DNA from 4 places in the Streptomyces sp. NPDC051133 genome. Region 1 is predicted to be linked to each of the others. Evidence: riboswitches for the same ligand, from Rfam matches in the RefSeq annotation. Region 1 holds a riboswitch; each other region holds the start of a gene.

Region 1 (4,790 bases):
GCAGGTCGTCGGCCTCGCTGATGTAGCGGTAGGCCGTGCTCGTCCCTGGCCTGGAAGCTTGCCGCGAGCTGGGCATAGGTGGTTCCGTTCCGCAGATGCGCCAACACCAGCAGGGCCCGACGGCCGGCCGGGAGCTTCCGGTCCGACAACGGTGTTCGCGCAGGCGAGCGGCGAGGAAGGACAGGGAGATCGGCTGGACACGTCCAGCCCGCGCGGACAGACAAGCACGTGAAGCCTCTGGTGGTACCGGGTGGTCTTGGTCGTGAACCCGTCTACCCGGGGCTTCACTCATCTGTCGACCCAACTGAGGAGCATGAAGAGATTGGTGTCGAGCTCTTCATCAGCTCGAAAACTGTTGAATACCATCGTGGTCATATTTATTCCAGATATGGTTTTAGTAGTCGCCGCCAATTCCGGGACTAGGGGCGTCATGCGTCATTCTCAGTCACCTCGTGAGACCGGCCAACTGCACGCACTGACCTGGTCCCAGTTAACATGCTCAGGCCTTATTCGATGATTACTCCCACCGTCGCTCGGCTGGTCTGTGCTGCGAGTGGTGGGATCTGCTTGCCCCCTGCATCACTGGTTTGCTGCTGGTACTGCACACGCGCTGTCTCCAGAAGGCGACGCCATGAAACGACCGTTGGACGGCGGCGCAATAGAGCCCGCCGCTCGCGTTCAGTCATTCCGCCCCAGACTCCATACTCAATCCGATGATCCAGCGCGAAAGCAAGACATTCGGTTCGTACAGGGCAGCTGGTACACACCGCTTTGGCACGGTTCTGCGCGGCGCCAGTGACGAAGAGATCGTCCGGTGGCGTGGTTCGACACCGCCCCTGCGTGCTCCAATGAGTAACCGATGTCACTACAATTTATCCCATCATGAGTAAACGTTGCGAGTTGGCCTTGATGGGCTATCGAGGTGCTTACTGGCTCCCTGTTGCTCAGCGGGCTCTGTCAGTTGCCCCGGGCGCGGCGATGCCTCGCGTAGCATGTGTTCGCCTCCGCTTTAGGGATGTCGGCCGGCGCGGCATCATCGCCGCACGCCAGGGGCAGGTAGACGTGGCTAGCGTCGGCTTCTCTGAATTTCAGTAGGCGCCGTGGACGTTGTCAATGGAACCGTAACGCGCAGCTGCGTAATGGCAGGCTGCCGTGATGTTGGCAACTGGATCAAAGGGGTTCATTGAAGTCCCTGGAACATGATATGCCGCAAACGTTGGCGCGATAATCTGAAGAAGTCCCTTGGATGGCGTGCCTGCGGCCGCATTTGAGTCCCAGTTGTTAACAGCCTGCGGATTTCCGGAAGACTCGCGCATGACGTTGCGATAAATTCCCTGATATGAGCCAGGAATTCCATGCTTTGACATGACCGCGAGTGATTCACGGATCCAGCCGTCAAGATTGTTCGGGTAGGTCTTGTTCCGTGTCCTAGGAGCCGAGGAATGCTGGACTTTACTGCCAGGGTGGTGTGGAGAGGCGGTCGACCTGGACCCACCGTTCACTAGAAGCTTCATGCCGGTGCGAATAGCTGATGGATTATCGCCGATACTGGTCCGATTATCCCGATAGAGCTTCTGCCAGCCGCCAGGCAAGGAGAATTTTGCAGCTATCGTCGATAGCGAATCTCCGGGAGCGACCGTATACGTCACGGGTTTGTGATGAGTAGCAGCGGAAGAAGCGTGGGTGTCGAGTGTGCTGGTGTGTTCGGTGGTTGGAGCAAGTTGCGGAATTGAATCGGCCGTGGTCGCGCACACCAGCGGCAGGGCGATTGCGCTGCCGCCGATCCCTGCAATCGTCAAGTGACGCCCCGTCTGGGTGTCCTTCTGGCGACGATGTTTTCCTTGTCTGGGCATGGCAAGGCCTCTCCTGCCGTCTGCGAGGTTAGCTGTCGGGTTCGGACTGGAGCTGTCCGGCCGCTTTTGAAGGCGGCTTCACCCCAAGCCGGCCCGTTTTCGGGCGTGCGGCAAGTTTGGGTTCCCCGCTCCCACTGTTCGTGAATTAGCGAATTTCGGATTTCCGAGCTGCAGCGGGATTCGACGTCAACTCGGAGTGACGGGCACCGTAGGCGAACCTTGCACGGGAGACAAGCCCTCGAATTCATCCAGGAGGCTCGTGCCCGGTACGGAGAGCGTGCGGCACAGGCGTCCCCAGGGCTCCATGAACCCCCAACTCCCCGCTGCTGACCCGGATCTGGCACGTGGATTCGACTGGTCACCATTCATGCGTGATGCAGGCCACACCGCGTGAAGATGTTAGCCGCCTTTACGGGAAGAGTTAGCAACTAGTATCAAAACGTACTATTGATGATGTTAGTGCTCGTCATGCCTATATAAATGTGCTAGTGACGAAAATGATGTCCTCGATACGGCAGCCACTCCCTAGCTTGACTCTGTTAGGGATCTTGGAGTTTCCCGGTGCGCCACGTGATCAGCGGGCATGCTCGGAGCTGTTTCGAAGATCGACGCAGTTGTCGAGGTGTCCGTTGTCGCTCTGTCCCCCTGCCGGTAAGCAAGCCCCCTCTCTGACCGCGCAGATCGCGCGGGCGAGCAATCCGGGCGATACGACGGCGATGTGGGTGAGAGATCCCAGCTCACTCAACGGGCGTCCTCGGTCGGGGCGGGTGAGGCGAAGGGCCGGATGCCGGTGAGCTCGTCATAGACCGACAGCGGACGGCGGCCTGCGCTCGCTGGAGCTGACCGACGACATCACCGCCGAGCTGACCGTCCTGGTGGCCTTCGACCAGGACCTCGCAGCCCAATCCACCCGCACCTCCAACCGGATACGCGGCCCGCTCACCCAGTTCCCCCCTCGCTGGAACGCGTCCTCGGACCGCGCCTGGGCCACCCGGCCGTCAAGTGGCTGCGGAAACGCTACGGCTCCCGGCCGACCTGCGGAAAGCCGGCCACAGCAGACTCGTCGAAGTCGTCCGGCCCAATGCCCCGCATGGCTGCCCGGCTCATCGACGATGTCTTCGACGCACTCGACGAACAGACCGTCGTCGTTCCGGGCCCCGGCACCCTCAACACCGTGATCCCGTCCCTGGCCGCCGTCCACGAACAGCGCCGGGCGCTGGAAGCCCAGTGTCCGCGTACTCGTCTGAGGAAGTGCACCACCGAGCAAGAAGTTGTGTGCACCACTGCTCAGGCCACCTCGGTGTCCCGTTCGATGGCCTGAAGGCGGTTCTTGAGGCGATAGCTGTTGCCGTTGATCGAGACGACCTCGCAGTGGTGCAGGAGGCGGTCGAGGATCGCGGTGGCCAGGACCTCGTCGCCGAAGACCTGGTCCCATTCGCCGAAAGTCTTGTTCGAGGTCAGGATGATCGAGCCCTTTTCGTAGCGCTTGGAGATGACCTGGAAGACCAGGTTCGCCTCGGCCCGCTCAAGCGGCTGGTAGCCCACCTCGTCGACCACGAGAACGCTCGGGCGGAGGCAGCTGGTGAGCTTGCTGATCAGCCGGCCTTGGTCCTCGGCGGCCTTGAGGTGGCGGACCATGTCGTCGAGGCTGGTGAAGTAGAGCGAGTAGCCGGCCCGGCAGGCCGCGACCGCGAGGGCGACGCCGATGTGCGTCTTGCCGACCCCGGGCGGCCCCAGCAGGGCGACGTTGGCCTTGTCCTCGACGAAGGAGAGGGTGGCCAGGTCCTTGACCTTGCGCGGATCGAGTTCGGGCTGGAAGGAGAAGTCGTAATCCTCCAGCCTCTTGTGATGGGGCAGCTTCGACAGCCGCAGACCATTGCGGAAGCGCCGGTCGTCGCGGACCGCGAGTTCCTCGGCCAGCACCAAGTCGAGCAGGTCGTGGTAGCCCATTCTTTGCCTCGTCGGCCCGCTGGATGTACTGGTTCAGGGCCTCTGCCAGGTGCGGCAGGCCGAGCTTGACGGCGGTGGCGCGGATGCGGGTGCTGGTCAGCTCGCTCAACGGGCGTCCTTCGCCGGGGCGGGTGTGGTGAAGGGCCGGCTGCCGGTCAGCTCGTCATAGACCGACAGCGGACGGCGGCCGACCCCGACGCTTGCGGCTGCGGACCGGTTCAGCAGAGCCTGCAGCGGTCCGGTCTCCGACCCGAGCGGCTGGCTGCGGCGGGGCGAAGGCAGAGTGTCGCCGGCGGTGACGCGGCGGCCGGCGCCGGTGGGCAGGCCGTCCCAATGCGTCTCGTCCACGACGCGAGCTCCGCGGCCGACCGCCCGCGAGTGGACGGCCAGCAACGTCCGGCAAGTGGCGTGGGGGACAGTGGAGTGCAGGGCGACCTGGGACTTCGTGGCCCGGACTTCTACCAGCTGGCGCGGACGGACCTTGCGGGCGGGCACCGAATAGAGGTTCGCGTCGAAGGGGACCAAGCAGTCCTTGCCGACGTGCCGCAGATGCCGCTGGGCGACCAGGTAGGGGACCTTCGGCAACGGACGCATGGCCGTGTGGTCGCGCACGGCCCGGTGACCGATGACTTCGCCGTGGGTGCCGTGGACCTTCGCCCGCCGCAGCGGCAACCAAGCCGCGAAGGCGGCGTTCATCTCTTCGACGGAGGAGAAGGCCCGGCCTGCCAGCACGTGATCACGGACGATGCCGACTTGCCGCTCGACCCGCCTTTGCCCTGGGGCCGGTAGGCGGCCAGCACATCGATGTCGAAGTCGTAGTGCCCCACGAAAGCGACCACCTCCGGATGCAGCGGGACCGCCTCACGCGGAGCGACATGCCGACGCACGACCGCCTTGGTCCGGTGCAACCGTTTGTTGCTGCTGTGGGCCCTTCGCCTCCGGTTGGCGTGGCTCGGTGAGGGCGGGTGGCGTGGATGCCGAGCCCGA
Region 2 (4,790 bases), on a different contig from region 1:
TTCTTCTCCGCCGCCCCGCTGATCGCCGCACCCCTGTCGTCGCTGCGCACCACCGTGCTCACCGGCCTCACGGCCCTCGCCGCCGGCTTCGCGGTGCACGCAGGCCCCGGCACCCACCCCGCCGTCGCCGCCGTCACCGACGCGGTCACCATCGCCACGGTCGCCCTGCTCGCCCTCGCCATCAACCGGGTGGTCCGGCTCGGCGACCGGCGGCTCGCCTCCGCCCGGGAGGTCGCCGAGGCCGCCCAGCGGGCCGTACTGCCGGAGCCCGCGGCGCGGATCGGCGGCTTCGAGATCGCCGCCCGCTACGAGGCGGCGCGGCGGGACGCGTCCATCGGCGGGGACCTGTACGCGGTGCAGGACAGCCCGTACGGCGTCCGGCTGGTCGTCGGGGACGTACGCGGCAAGGGCATCGGCGCGGTCGCCGCGGTCGCCGTGGTGATCGGGGCGTTCCGGGAGGCGGCCGAGCACGCGGCCACCCTGGAGGAGGTGGCCGAGCGGCTGGAGCGGGCGCTGGCCCGGGAGGGCACCCGGCGGGCCGGCATCGACGCCTTCGAGGGGTTCACCACCGCCGTCCTCGCCGAACTCCCGCACGGCGACGGGGTCGTACGGCTCGTCAACCGCGGCCATCCACCTCCGCTGCTGCTCTACGCCGACGGCACCGTGCGCGCCCTGACCACGCACGAGCCCGCGCTGCCGCTGGGCATGGCCGACCTCGGCCGGTGGCCCGACCGGTCCCTCCAGGCGGGCTTTCCGAGCGGGGCCACGCTGCTGCTGCACACCGACGGCCTCTCCGAGGCCCGGGACGGCCACGGCCGGTTCTACGACCTGGAACGGCGGCTCGACGGACGCCCCTTCGCCGACCCGGGCGCGCTGCTCGACCGGCTCGCCACCGAGGCGCGGCGGCACTCCGGCGGCGGAATGGCGGACGACATGGCGCTGCTCGCCGTGCGGCGGCCCTGAGCGGGGTGACGGTCCCTGGGCGGAAGTCACGGCCTGTGACCGCCCGACCGCCGTGCGCATAACATCTGAGTCACCATCAAAAACACTGAGACTCCTGAAGCGTGGCCAACTCGCCCGTTTTGCAGGCTTCCTGTCCGGAAAGTCCGCGACCGGAAACCTTAATGATCAAGCCGAACGGCTTGGAAAGTGCCTGGCGGGTCTATTAACGTTCGATAACGCAGCGCGGTCGTCCCAGCCGTCACAAGAGGCGGCTCCGTGCGCACGCGCCGAATCCCGCAAGGGAACCGGGGAACCACCACCTTGGGGTGAATCACGCGGACACCGCCGTGAACTGCTTTGAGTCCACGACCGGTATACGCGCGTAGGAGACCTTCCTGCTCCGAACCCGTCAGCTAACCCGGTAGGCGGCGGAAGGAAAGGAGCACGCCCGCGTGGCGTCCAACCGGCCTGCCCCAGAAGCCCCGTTCGTGCCTGCGCAGCGCGAGTCCGAAACGTTCGGTTACGGCGCCTACCGCGCCGACGAGGGCCCCTGGGAGGAGTGGAACCCGACCGAGGACTCCGTCGCCCCGGTCCGCGGCCGGCACCGCGTCGCCAAGCAGCGCGGCGGCTTCGCGCGCAGCTCCACCGTCCTCGGCGTCGGCGTGATGGCCGCGGTCGGCGCGGGCGGCATGGCCAGCGCCAACACCGGCAAGCCGCCGGTCTCCATATCCCTGCCGGACCTGCCGGACCTGCCGTCCTCCGTCGACCACTTCTTCGGCGACGACTCCTCCGGCTCCGACACGCACCAGGCCACCGCCACCGCGCTCAGCAACGTCGGCACCACCGCCGACAGCGACAGCAGCACCGGTGCCGGCGAGGCCCTGCGCAACCGGATCATGGCCCAGGCCGAGCAGCAGCAGAGCAAGGCCGACAGCAAGGCCACCGCCGCCGCGCTCGCCGCTTCCGAGAAGCAGACCGCCGACGCCGCCGCCAAGGCGGAGAAGGACGCCGCCGCCAAGGCCGCCGCCGCCCAGCAGAAGGCGGAGGCCGACGCCAAGAAGGCCGCCGAGGCCGAGCGGCTGGCCGAGCTGGCCAAGCAGTACACGCTGCCGGTCGTCTCGTACACGCTCACCGGAACGTTCGGGCAGCCCGGCTCCATGTGGTCCTCCGGCTACCACACCGGCCTGGACTTCGCCGCTCCCACCGGCACCCTCATCAAGGCGATCCACAGCGGCACGGTCACCCAGGCCGGATGGGCCGGTGCCTACGGCTACCGCACCGTCCTCACCCTGGACGACGGCACCGAGCTGTGGTTCTGCCACCAGTCCTCGATCAACGTCTCGGTCGGCCAGAAGGTCTCCACCGGCGACGTCATCGGCCGCGTCGGTGCCACCGGCAACGTCACCGGCCCGCACCTGCACCTGGAGGTGCACCCGAACGGCCAGGCCACCGCCGTCGACCCGGCGCCCTGGCTGCGGTCGAAGGGCCTCACCCCCTGAGCGTGTCGTTCGTGTGAACACGGCGCCGGCGGCGGAATGCGATCATCCGCCGCCGGCGTTGACATTGAGCATGACTTCTCTGCGCACACTCGGCTCCTCCGACCTCGAGGTCTTCCCGCTCTCCCTCGGCGGCAACGTCTTCGGCTGGACCGCGGACGAGGAGACCTCCTTCGCCGTCCTGGACGCCTACGCGGCCGCCGGCGGCAACTTCATCGACACGGCCGACTCCTACTCCGCCTGGATCGAGGGCAACAAGGGCGGCGAGTCCGAGACGATCATCGGCAAGTGGGTCAAGGCCCGCGGCAACCGCGACGACGTGGTCATCGCCACCAAGGTCAGCCAGCACCCCGAGTACCAGGGCCTGTCCGCCGCCAACATCAAGGCGGCCGCCGACGCCTCCCTGCGCCGCCTGGACACCGACCACATCGACCTCTACTACACCCACTTCGACAAGCCCGAGGTGCCGGTCGAGGAGATCATCGGCGCCCTGGACGAGCTGGTGAAGGCGGGCAAGGTCCGGCACATCGCCGCCTCCAACATCAGCGCCGACCGCCTGAGGGCCTCCCTGGACTTCTCCGACCGCGAGGGCCTGGCCCGGTACGTCGCGCTCCAGCCCCACTACAACCTGGTCTCCCGCGACACCTACGAGGGCCCGCTGCAGGACCTGGCCGCGAAGGAGGGCCTGTCCGCGGTGCCGTACTTCTCGCTCGCCTCGGGCTTCCTGACCGGCAAGTACCGGCCGGGTACGACGGTCGACAGCGCCCGCGCCGAGGGAGCGGCCAAGCACCTGCAGTCCGAGCGCGGCCGGCAGGTCCTCACGGCCCTGGACGAGATCGCGGCCGCCCACGGGGCCCAGGTCGCCACGGTCGCCCTCGCCTGGCTGGCCGCCCAGCCGACGATCACGGCCCCCATCGCCTCGGCCCGCACGGTGGACCAGCTCCCGGCACTGCTGGAGGTGGCCGACCTGAAGCTGACGGACGAGGAGCTGACCCGCCTGACCCGGGCCTCTTCCTGATCCCCCGCCGCCGCCCCTCACCGGACGGCGGCCGGGCGGCTACGGCTGGTACGGGTTGTACGCGGGGTACGAGGGACACGCGGGGTACGGCACCGTCGGATACCCGTACCCCGGCGTCCCGTACGCCGCGGTCCCGTACGCCGCGGTCCCGTACCCCGGGGTCCCGTACCCCGCGGTTCCGTGGGCCGGGTACCCGTAAGGCGGCCAGGGCGCCGCAGGCATCCGTACCGGAGCAGCAGTCCTCGCCGCGTACTCCAGTGCGGGGCCGGAGACGTCCTTGCGCTTCCACAGCTCGTCCAGCAGCTCGCGCTCGCGTACGACGAAGTCGGCGCCGGCCTTGCCCTCCCGCCCCCGCCGCCGCAGGAGCGCCAGCGAGGTGGCGTGGGCCTCGTACCGCGCCACCTCCCGTGCCGCCGGGCGCCCGAGGTGGTGGCGGGCGTAGTCCCGGGCCATCCGCCGCGCCCGCATCGAGCCGAGCGCGAACGGCTCGGCCGGCCCCAGCCACCCCGCCGGCACGTACGCCGGCAGCTCCTCCCGCACCGTCCGCAGCTCGCGCTGGCGCGTCCAGATCGTCAGCCAGGTCAGCAGGCCGAACGCGGGCACCATGAAGGCGCCGTAGATGGCGAAGAAACCGAACTCGCCGAAGGTGGAGGAGCCGTTCCAGGTGGCGTGCATGCTCATGGCGAGCAGCAGCCCGCACAGCGGCAGCAGCACCCGCCGGACGTGCTGGCGCTCCGCGGACAGCGCGGCGATGCCGAAGCCGATGCCGGTGAACACGGTGAACAGGGGGTGCGCGAACGGGGACATCACGATGCGCACGAAGAAGGTCGCGGCGGTGACGGAGGCGATGCCGCGACCGCCGGTGAGCTGGTCGGTCCCGAAGGCCGTGCCGAGATAGAGGATGTTCTCGGTGAACGCGAAGCCGGTGGCGGTGATCCCCGCTATCACCACCCCGTCCACGAGCCCGGTGAAGTCCCGTCTGCGGAAGAGGAAGACCAGCAGCACGGCCGCGGCCTTCGCGGACTCCTCGACGATCGGCGCTATCACGGTGGCGCCCAGGGTGTCGGCGCTCGCCGGGTCGGCGGTGGCGGTGGCTATCCACTTCGTGGCGAAGCTGTTGGCCACGATGGCGATCAGCGCTGCCGCGCACGCCCCCCAGGCGAAGGCGAAGACCAGGTTCCGCCAGGGGCCCGGGGCCACCCGGTCCAGCCACCGGAACGCGCTGATCAGCCAGGGCACGGGCAGCACGGCCAGCCCCAGCCCGACGAGGAACCCCTCGGTGCCGGTCTGCCGCCGCACCAGCGCGAGGATCACCAGCCCGGACAGCGCCAGCA
Region 3 (4,790 bases), on a different contig from region 1:
CCGGCCAGCCGATCGCCTACTCCGGCAACTCGGGCAACTCCACCGGCCCGCACCTCCATTTCGAGGTGCGCCCGGCGGGCGGGGCGGCCATAGACCCGCTGCCGTGGCTGCGCAGCCACGGGCTCGACCCCACGTAGCGGCCGGGGGCGGTGCCCCCGGACCTCCTACAGCTTCTCCACCGGCGCGTACCGCAGCAGCAGCCGCTTCGGCTTGCCGTCGCCGAAGTCGATCGTCGCCTGCGCCTTGTCCTCCGCGCCCGACACCGCGACGACCGTCCCGAGGCCGAACTGGTCGTGGGTGACCCGGTCGCCGACCGCCAGGGACACCGCCGGCTTCTCGGTGGTCCGCCGCGTGGCGAACCCGGAGGCGCCCGCCGCCGACGAGCGCGAGCGCGTCGAGGACAGCGAGGCGGCGATCCCGGACGCCGGCCCGGACGACACTGGCGCCACCGCCCCCGTCCGCTTCCAGTCCACGTGCGTGGCCGGAATCTCCTCCAGGAACCGGGAGGGCGGGTTGTACGACGGCTGGCCCCAGGCGCTGCGCATCGCCGACCGCGTCAGATACAGCCGCTCCCGCGCGCGCGTGATGCCGACGTACGCCAGGCGGCGCTCCTCCTCCAGCTCCTTGGTCTGGCCGAGGGCACGCATGTGCGGGAAGACGCCGTCCTCCATGCCGGTCAGGAAGACGACCGGGAACTCCAGGCCCTTGGCGGTGTGCAGCGTCATCAGCGTGATGACACCGTCGCCGTCCTCCTCGTCGGGGATCTGGTCGGAGTCGGCGACCAGCGCCACCTGCTCCAGGAAGTCGGCCAGTCCCGCCGGCTCGCCCTCGCCGCGCTCCTGCTCGAACTCGAGCGCCACGGCGGCGAGTTCCTGGAGGTTCTCGATGCGGGTCTCGTCCTGCGGGTCGGTGGAGTTCTGCAACTCGGCCAGGTAGCCGGTGCGTTCGAGTATGGCCTCCAGGACCGTGGCCGGTCCGGCGCCGGACTCCACGATGGTGCGCAGGTCCTCCATCAGCGTGTTGAACCGCTTGACCGCGTTGGTGGAGCGCGCGGCCATGCCGTACGCCTCGTCGACCCGCCGGAGCGCCTGCGGGAAGCTGATCTTCTCGCGCTGGGCGAGGGCGTCGATCATGGCCTCCGCGCGCTCGCCGATGCCCCGCTTGGGCACGTTGAGGATGCGGCGCAGCGGTACCGAGTCCTCGGGGTTGGCGAGGACGCGCAGGTACGCGAGGACGTCCCGGACCTCCTTGCGCTCGTAGAAGCGGACACCGCCGACGACCTTGTAGGGCAGGCCGACGCGGATGAAGATCTCTTCGAAGACGCGGGACTGGGCGTTGGTCCGGTAGAAGACGGCGACGTCGCCGGCCTTGGCGTCACCCGCGTCGGTGAGACGGTCTATCTCGTCGGCGACGAACTGGGCCTCGTCGTGCTCGGTGTCGGCGACGTAGCCGGTGATCCGCGCGCCGTGGCCGGCGTTGGTCCACAGGTTCTTCGGGCGGCGGGACTCGTTGCGCTCGATGACCGCGTTGGCCGCGCTCAGGATGGTCTGCGTGGAGCGGTAGTTCTGCTCCAGCAGGATCGTCGTCGCGTCCGGGTAGTCCTCCTCGAACTGGAGGATGTTGCGGATCGTCGCACCGCGGAAGGCGTAGATCGACTGGTCCGCGTCACCCACCACGCACAGCTCGGCGGGCGGGACGTCGTACTCGCCGGGCGGGGTGTCGGCCTCGTCGGCGCGCTCGCCGGTGCCGACGAGTTCCCTGACGAGTGCGTACTGGGCGTGGTTGGTGTCCTGGTACTCGTCGACCAGGACGTGCCGGAAGCGACGGCGGTAGTGCTCGGCGACGTCCGGGAAGGCGCGCAGCAGATTGACCGTCGTCATGATCAGGTCGTCGAAGTCGAGGGCGTTGGCCTCGCGCAGCCGCGACTGGTACAGGGCGTAGGCCTGGGCGAGGGTCTTCTCGAAGCCGTCGGCGGCCTGGGCGGCGAAGTCCTCCTCGTCGATCAGCTCGTTCTTCAGATTGCTGATCTTGGCGCTGAAGGACTTCGGCGGGAAGCGCTTGGGGTCGAGGTCCAGGTCGCGGCAGACCAGAGCCATCAGGCGCTTGGAGTCCGCGGCGTCGTAGATCGAGAACGACGACGTGAAGCCGAGCTTCTTCGACTCCCGGCGCAGGATGCGCACGCACGCGCTGTGGAACGTCATCACCCACATCGCGTTCGCCCGCGGGCCGACGAGCTGCTCGACGCGCTCCTTCATCTCGCCCGCGGCCTTGTTGGTGAAGGTGATCGCGAGGATCTGGCCCGGGTGCACGTTCCGCTCGGCGAGCAGGTGCGCGATGCGGTGGGTGAGCACGCGGGTCTTGCCGGAGCCGGCACCGGCGACGATGAGCAGCGGAGTGCCGGCGTGCACGACCGCGGCGCGCTGGTTCTCGTTCAGCCCTTCCAGGAGTGCCGCCGCGTCGATCGCGGGACGCGGGGCACCGTCGCGGTAGTAGGCGTCCCGGTCCGGCGGCACGTCGAACTTCCCGCCGAACAGATCGTCCGGAAGCGGCTCCGGAGCGTGGTCGTCCTCGGGCGGTGGCGGGGGCTCCTCCTCGTGCCCGCGCGAGGGCTGGAGGTCCGCCAGGAAGCTGTCGTCAAAGAGGCTGCTCATCGCTCTCCGAGTCTAGGGCGCCCCACCGACAACCGGCCGCCGTCCCCGGAACATGGCCGGTCCCGTGGACGGTTGATCTTCGTGTCAATAAGGCCCGATGACCCCTCACGCTGCGGAAGCGCCTGCTCACGTGGGTGTGAAAGTGCCCTCAGGTCACGGAAATGTATCGGACATACCTCGCACCAACCTTCACAGAAGACACACGAGTTGGCTAGGTTTCCGTCAGGCCGCACGACCCCTCTCCGGCGAACGTCGCCGGGCCGTACGGCCTCCGCCGAGTCCGGCGCGCCCCGCACGGTGCCCGGAGCCGGGGACCCACCGATCCTGGGGTGAATCGGCCGACTCCCGCCCGGGACGACGCCGTAGGGCAACCCTTCCGAACCACCCGCCCGAACCCGACAGCTAACCCGGTAGGCGGCGCACGTTGGAAGGAGTCGCCAGCTTTGGCGTCGCACCGCAAGCCGCGCCCCGCCGGCACCCGTGGACCGGGCCTGCGTGGCCCCGCCCTCGCCACCGCCGCGTTCACCTCCGTGGCCGTCCTGTCCCAGACGGCCGAGGCGGCCCCCGCCGACGACGGCAGGCCGAGCCTGGAGGAGATCGAGAAGAAGATCGACGAGTTCTACCGCCGCGCCGACTCGGCGCCGGAGGAGGAGTCGGCGGCCCGGCAGCGGGCGCGCGCCGAGGAACAGGCCGCGGCCCGGCAGCGGGCCAGGGCCGAGGACCAGGCGGCGCGGGAGCGCGCACTGACCGAGAACCGTACGGCCCGCGAGACGGCGCCCGGCGAGGACCGGACCGTCCGGGAGCAGGCGCACCCCGGGGACGGGACGGCGGGGCACCGGGCGCTCACCGGGGACCGGACGGCCCCCGAGTGGGCGCGCGCCGGGGAACCGCGCCAGGAGGGCGCCCGGCGCGCGGCCCGGCGCGCCCGGCCCCGCGAGGGTCTGGCGCCGTTCACGGTGGCCCCCGACCCCGCCGCCTCCCTCCTCGCCGAGTATCCGCAGGACCACTTCGCCCAGCACAGGGTGATGAACCGGCTCGCCTCACACGTGAAGGACGCGGCCGGGCGCGGGAGGGCCACCCGGACCACGGAGACACCCGAGACACCAGCCGCCGCGCCGTACGACGTGAAGGGCGCCAAGGCCACCGTCCAGCGCAAGCTCGTCCTCGCGCGCGAGCTGCTGTCCCGGCTCACGGCCGAGGCGGACTCCCGCCCGGCCGCGCTCCCGCAGGAGAAGCAGCCGGACGTCGGCCCGCAGGCCCACGTCGTCTCCGGCCCCGAGGCCACCAGGGCCGAGAAGGCGATCGCCTTCGCCCGCGCCCAGATCGGCAAGCCGTACGTGAGCGGCGCCAGCGGTCCCGGCTCCTACGACTGCTCGGGCCTGACCCAGGCCGCCTGGAAGGCCGCCGGCGTCACCCTGCCACGCGCGGCCCGGGACCAGGCGGTCGCCGGCACCGTCGTGGCCCTCGACGACGCCCGCCCCGGTGACCTGGTCTTCTTCCGCGAGGACAGCAGCCACGTCGGCCTCTGCACCGGCGACGGCATGATGATCCACGCCCCGGGCCCCGGCGCGTACGTCCGCGAGCAGGCGGTCCACCACACCGGGGAGCCGGTGATCCACAGCGTGGTGCGACCGGTCTGACCGGCGGCGGACGCGGGGCGGGCGCGCGTCCGCCCCGCGGGACCTACGCCGTGCGCGCGCCACACGCGCGCGTACGGTGCACAGGACTCGCGGCCGATCGCACGCGCGCGCGTACGGGTGCGTCCGTCCTGTGCCGTGCCGGCGCCGGGCACGAACCACGCATCGTGCCCACGCCCGGCACGAACCGCACGTCGTACCCACGCCGTGCCCGCGCCGGGCACCGCCGGTTCTCCGTGCCCGGGCGCGTCCCGGCGTTTTCACCCGCCCTCGCGCGCGTGCCCTTCCCGATGCCGGGCCGCTCGGCTGCCTAGCATCGGCGCATGTCCGGCTTCTCGGGTCTGCGCGCGTGGTGGGCGGGACGGCCTCCCGCGGCCGGGGCCGCCGTGATGGCGACCGGCATCCTCTCGGTGGGCCTGCACCTGACCGGTGACGAGACGCTCTCGCGGGTGGCGCTGGTGCTGACCGGACTCGGCTGGATCGCGCTGGCGGCCGACTTCGC
Region 4 (4,790 bases), on a different contig from region 1:
CGCGGCCACCCTGGAGGACGCGCGCCGGTTCTTCCGCACCTACTACGCGCCGAACAACGCCGTCCTGTCCGTGGTCGGCGACATCGACCCGCGGCAGACGCTCGCCTGGATCGAGAAGTACTTCGGCTCGATCACGTCCCACGACGGCAAGCCGCAGCCCCGCGACGGCTCCCTGCCGGAGGTCATCGGCGAGCAGAAGCGCGAGGTCGTCGTCGAGGAGGTCCCGGCGCGCGCCCTGATGGCCGCCTACCGGCTCCCCGAGGACGGCACGCGCGCGTGCGACGCCGCCGACCTCGCCCTGACCGTCCTCGGCGGCGGCGAGTCCTCCCGCCTGTACAACCGGCTGGTGCGCCGCGACCGTACGGCCGTCGCGGCCGGCTTCGGCCTGCTGCGCCTGGCCGGCGCGCCCTCCATGGGCTGGCTGGACGTGAAGACCTCCGGCGACGTGGAGGTCCCGGTCATCGAGACCGCCATCGACGAGGAGCTGGCCCGGTTCGCCGAGGAGGGCCCCACGCCCGAGGAGATGGAGCGCGCCCAGGCCCAGTTGGAGCGCGAGTGGCTGGACCGGCTCGGCACGGTCGCCGGCCGCGCCGACGAACTGTGCCGGTACGCCGTGCTGTTCGGCGACCCGCAGCTCGCCCTCACCGCCGTCGAGCGGGTCCTGGCGGTGACCCCCGAGGAGGTCCAGGAGGTCGCCAAGGCCCGGCTGCGCCCCGACAACCGCGCGGTGCTCGTCTACGAGCCGAAGTCCCCGGAGAGCGTCGAGGACGCCGACGTGCCCGAGGACCCGGAGGCGGAAGCGACCGTAGAGGCCGGAAACGAGAACGAGGAGACGGCCAAGTGACCGAGCTCGCCACCATGGACTTCCACCCCCAGCCGCAGCCCGGCGAGGCCAAGCCGTGGGCGTTCCCCGCCCCCGAGCGCGACACGCTCGGCAACGGTCTGACCGTCCTGCGCTGCCACCGCCCCGGCCAGCAGGTCGTCGCCGTCGAGGTCCTGCTGGACGCGCCCCTGGACGCCGAGCCGACGGGCCTGGACGGCGTCGCCACGATCATGGCGCGGGCCTTCTCCGAGGGCACGGACAAGCACTCCGCCGAGGAGTTCGCCGCCGAGCTGGAGCGCGCGGGTGCCACGCTCGACGCGCACGCCGACCACCCCGGCGTCCGGATCAGCCTGGAGGTCCCGGCCTCCCGTCTGGCCAAGGGCCTCGGCCTGCTCGCCGACGCGCTGCGCGCGCCCGCCTTCGCCGAGAGCGAGGTCGAGCGGCTGGTCCGCAACCGCCTGGACGAGATCCCGCACGAGCTCGCCAACCCCTCCCGCCGTGCCGCCAAGGAGCTCTCCAAGGAGCTCTTCCCGGCGGCCTCGCGCATGTCGCGCCCGCGCCAGGGCACCGAGGAGACCGTCGAGAAGATCGACGCCGCCGCCGTACGGGCCTTCTACGACCGCTACGTCCGTCCCGCCACGGGCACGGTGGTCGTGGTCGGCGACCTCACCGGGATCGACCTGGACGAGCTGCTCGGCGACACCCTGGGCGCCTGGACCGGCACCCCGGGCGAGCCCCGGCCCGTGCCGCCGGTGACCGCCGACGACACCGGGCGCGTGGTCATCGTGGACCGCCCCGGCGCCGTCCAGACGCAGCTGCTCATCGGCCGGGTCGGTTCCGACCGGCACGACCGCGTGTGGCCCGCCCAGGTGCTCGGCACCTACTGCCTCGGCGGCACCCTCACCTCCCGCCTGGACCGCGTGCTGCGCGAGGAGAAGGGCTACACCTACGGCGTGCGCGCGTTCGGGCAGGTCATGCGGTCCGCCCCGGACGGCACGGGCGCCTCGATGCTCGCCATCAGCGGCTCCGTGGACACCCCGAACACCGGTCCCGCGCTCGACGACCTGTGGAAGGTGCTGCGCACCCTCGCGGCCGAGGGCCTGACCGACGCCGAGCGGGACGTCGCCGTGCAGAACCTGGTCGGCGTGGCGCCGCTCAAGTACGAGACCGCGGCGGCCGTCGCGAGCACCCTGGCCGACCAGGTCGAGCAGTACCTGCCCGACGACTTCCAGGCGACGCTCTACCGGCAGCTCGCGGCGACGGGGACCGTCGAGGCCACCGCGGCCGTCGTGAACGCCTTCCCGGTGGACCGCCTGGTGACCGTCCTCGTCGGTGACGCCGCCCAGATCAAGGCGCCGGTCGAGGCGCTCGGCATCGGCGAAGTCACCGTCGTGGCCGCCGAGTAGCGTCCGCGGCCGCCGCGTGGCGGCAGCCACTGCGGCACGCACGCACACGCCGTACTCGCGCGTGGGCCCTGACGACCTACGGGTCGTCAGGGCCCTTGTCGTTCCAACCGCTTCCCCAGATGACCGATTTGAGACGGAGGTTGCCTGTCTGCCCTGTGGGATGCGCTACAAAACACCGGTTGCGTTTGAGGTTCGAAAGCCGCCCCGCTTAGCGTCGTCCGGGCTGTTCGTCAGGCAGTACGCCGCGCCCGCGGCACCGGACAGTCATCGCCGAGTCCCCGTACGGCGCGAGCCAGGGGAGCCGGGGACCCACCGTCCCTGGGGTGAATCGGGCGCCCGCGCGGAAGCGGGGGAGCCCGTAGGAGACCTTCCTGCTCCGAACCCGTCAGCTAACCCGGTAGGCGAGAGGGAAGGAAAGGACCAGCCACTTCATGGCGTTCATGTGCGCCACCGGGAAGCACCGCAAGCCCGGCCGGGTCAAGCGCACCACCGCTCAGGCGGCCGGTGTCGCGGCCCTCACCACCACCGGTGTCATCGGCACCCTCGCCGCCTCCCCGGCCCTCGCCGCCGAGAACTCCGCGGAGCAGACCGGCCTCACCCCGGTGCTCGCCGTGAGCGACGACATCGCCGAGCACATCGACGCGCAGGCCGCCGCCCAGAAGCAGGCCGCCGAGCAGAAGGCCGCCGAGGAGGCCGCCGCCAAGGCCGCGGCCGCGAAGGCCAAGCAGGAGCGCGAGGCCCGGGCCCGTGCCGCCCGCGAGGCCGAGCGCAAGCGGCTGAACGCCTTCGTCCCGCCGGTCGCCCACTCCTACGTCTCCACCGGCTACGAGGCCAGCAGCTCCCTGTGGTCCTCGGGCCACCACACGGGCATCGACTTCCACGCGGCCAGCGGCACGGCCGTCCACGCGGTCGGCTCGGGCACCGTCGTCTCCACCGGCTGGGGCGGCGCCTACGGCAACCAGATCGTGATCCGCATGGCCGACGGCATGTACACCCAGTACGGCCACCTGTCCTCCATCGGCGTCACGGTGGGCCAGCAGGTCACCCCGGGCCAGCAGATCGGCCTGTCCGGCGCCACCGGCAACGTCACCGGCCCGCACCTGCACTTCGAGGCGCGTACGACGCCCGACTACGGCTCCGACGTCGACCCGGTCGCCTACCTCCGCAAGCACGGCGTGAACGCCTGACCGACCGGACGGCGATCGCCGGTACCCCTGACAAGCCCCGGCTCGCCGAGCCGGGGCTTTCGCCGTATTTCCGCTGTCTCCGCCCGCACCGCTGTCCAAAAAATATCCATGGATTACGGCCCGCCGTCGGAAATTCCGGCTCATTGCAATAGAGTCGCAGAACACGCGTCCATCGTCGGCGTTTCACGGGGATTAAGGCGGAGGTCGGTCATGCGTATTCCGGCGCACTCGGTGTGCACGGCGATCCGGGACGACATCGTCGCCGGTGTCCATGAACGCGGCAGCCGCCTCACCGAGGAAGTACTGGCCCGCCGCTACGGCGTCTCGCGCGTGCCCGTCCGCGAGGCCCTGCGCACCCTGGAGGCCGAGGGTTTCGTGGTGACCCGCCGGCACGCGGGCGCGTGCGTGGCCGAGCCGACCGAGCAGGAGGCGGCCGACCTGCTGGAGATGCGTCTGCTCCTGGAGCCGCTCGGTGCCGCCCGGGCCGCGCAGCGGCGCACCGAGGCCCATCTGAAGGTGCTGCGCGGGCTGGTCCGGCTGGGCCAGGAGCGGGCCAGGAGCGGCAACAGCGCCGATCTGCGCGCACTGGGCGGCTGGTTCCACGAGACGCTCGCCCAGGCCTCCGGCAGTCCGTCGCTGACCTCGATGCTCACCCAGTTGCGCCACAAGATCGCCTGGATGTACGCGGTGGAGTCCGCGCCGAGCCCGGTGGAGTCCTGGGCGGAGCACGGGGCGATCGTGGACGCGGTGGCGCGCGGTGACGGCGAGCGCGCGCGGGCGGTCACGGCCGTGCACACCGAGCGCGCGTCGGCCGTGCACCGGCTGCGTTTCCGCCGGGCGGGGGAGCGTGTGAGGACTTCGCAACACGCCGTACACACGTCGGGCGGGCGGCATTAACACCGGCACCGTATACAAAGAGATGATATTCGGTGGGCCGGGTATTTCCGTTGCCTTTTCCTGCTGCCGTGAATTCGGCGGCCGCAGGATGCATCGGTCTGCCCGGCCGCGACTGAATTCACCGATCGGCCGCGAAAACACGAAAGCCGCGCCACCCGAAAAGGGTGACGCGGCTTCACGGTGTGACTTCGGACGGTGTGACTCAGACGGTCTCGGGCAGTTCCTCGAGGCCCTCGGAGACCAGCTTGGCCAGACGGTCGAGGGCGGCGTCCGCACCCTCGGCGTCGGAGGCGAGGACGATCTCCTCGCCGCCCTGGGCGCCCAGACCCAGGACAGCCAGCATGGAGGCCGCGTTGACGGGGTTGCCCCCGGCCTTGGCGATCGTCACCGGGACGCCTGCGGCCGTGGCGGCTCGGACGAAGATGGAAGCGGGGCGGGCGTGGAGGCCCTCGGCCCAGCCGACGTTGACGCGGCGCT

What was found. Region 1 has a riboswitch for cyclic di-AMP ahead of AB0N17_RS43145 (transglycosylase SLT domain-containing protein). Riboswitches for the same ligand answer to the same signal wherever they lie in the genome.
Positions count from the first base shown of each region.
Region 2: another riboswitch for cyclic di-AMP. It lies ahead of AB0N17_RS19905 (M23 family metallopeptidase); the one in region 1 lies ahead of AB0N17_RS43145 (transglycosylase SLT domain-containing protein).
Region 3: another riboswitch for cyclic di-AMP. It lies ahead of AB0N17_RS30450 (C40 family peptidase); the one in region 1 lies ahead of AB0N17_RS43145 (transglycosylase SLT domain-containing protein).
Region 4: another riboswitch for cyclic di-AMP. It lies ahead of AB0N17_RS26705 (M23 family metallopeptidase); the one in region 1 lies ahead of AB0N17_RS43145 (transglycosylase SLT domain-containing protein).

Region 1 covers NZ_JBFBBK010000088.1:8,148-12,937, reverse strand. The annotation lists partial or broken gene AB0N17_RS43160 (transposase family protein) at 1-228, opposite strand, end outside; gene AB0N17_RS43155 (LuxR C-terminal-related transcriptional regulator) at 229-423, shown strand; gene AB0N17_RS43150 (WhiB family transcriptional regulator) at 507-866, opposite strand; gene AB0N17_RS43145 (transglycosylase SLT domain-containing protein) at 1,089-1,853, opposite strand; cyclic di-AMP (ydaO/yuaA leader) riboswitch at 1,857-2,014, opposite strand; partial or broken gene AB0N17_RS43140 (hypothetical protein) at 2,585-3,081, shown strand; partial or broken gene istB (IS21-like element helper ATPase IstB) at 3,141-3,912, opposite strand; partial or broken gene AB0N17_RS43130 (IS21 family transposase) at 3,909-4,705, opposite strand.
Region 2 covers NZ_JBFBBK010000018.1:56,607-61,396, forward strand. The annotation lists gene AB0N17_RS19900 (PP2C family protein-serine/threonine phosphatase) at 1-963, shown strand, start outside; cyclic di-AMP (ydaO/yuaA leader) riboswitch at 1,218-1,387, shown strand; gene AB0N17_RS19905 (M23 family metallopeptidase) at 1,395-2,441, shown strand; gene AB0N17_RS19910 (aldo/keto reductase) at 2,512-3,456, shown strand; gene AB0N17_RS19915 (PrsW family intramembrane metalloprotease) at 3,496-4,790, opposite strand, start outside.
Region 3 covers NZ_JBFBBK010000034.1:89,608-94,397, reverse strand. The annotation lists gene AB0N17_RS30460 (M23 family metallopeptidase) at 1-137, shown strand, start outside; gene pcrA (DNA helicase PcrA) at 165-2,651, opposite strand; cyclic di-AMP (ydaO/yuaA leader) riboswitch at 2,914-3,083, shown strand; gene AB0N17_RS30450 (C40 family peptidase) at 3,095-4,291, shown strand; gene AB0N17_RS30445 (tellurite resistance/C4-dicarboxylate transporter family protein) at 4,612-4,790, shown strand, end outside.
Region 4 covers NZ_JBFBBK010000027.1:121,248-126,037, forward strand. The annotation lists gene AB0N17_RS26695 (pitrilysin family protein) at 1-844, shown strand, start outside; gene AB0N17_RS26700 (pitrilysin family protein) at 841-2,229, shown strand; cyclic di-AMP (ydaO/yuaA leader) riboswitch at 2,488-2,648, shown strand; gene AB0N17_RS26705 (M23 family metallopeptidase) at 2,661-3,416, shown strand; gene AB0N17_RS26710 (GntR family transcriptional regulator) at 3,627-4,313, shown strand; gene AB0N17_RS26715 (HPr family phosphocarrier protein) at 4,516-4,790, opposite strand, start outside.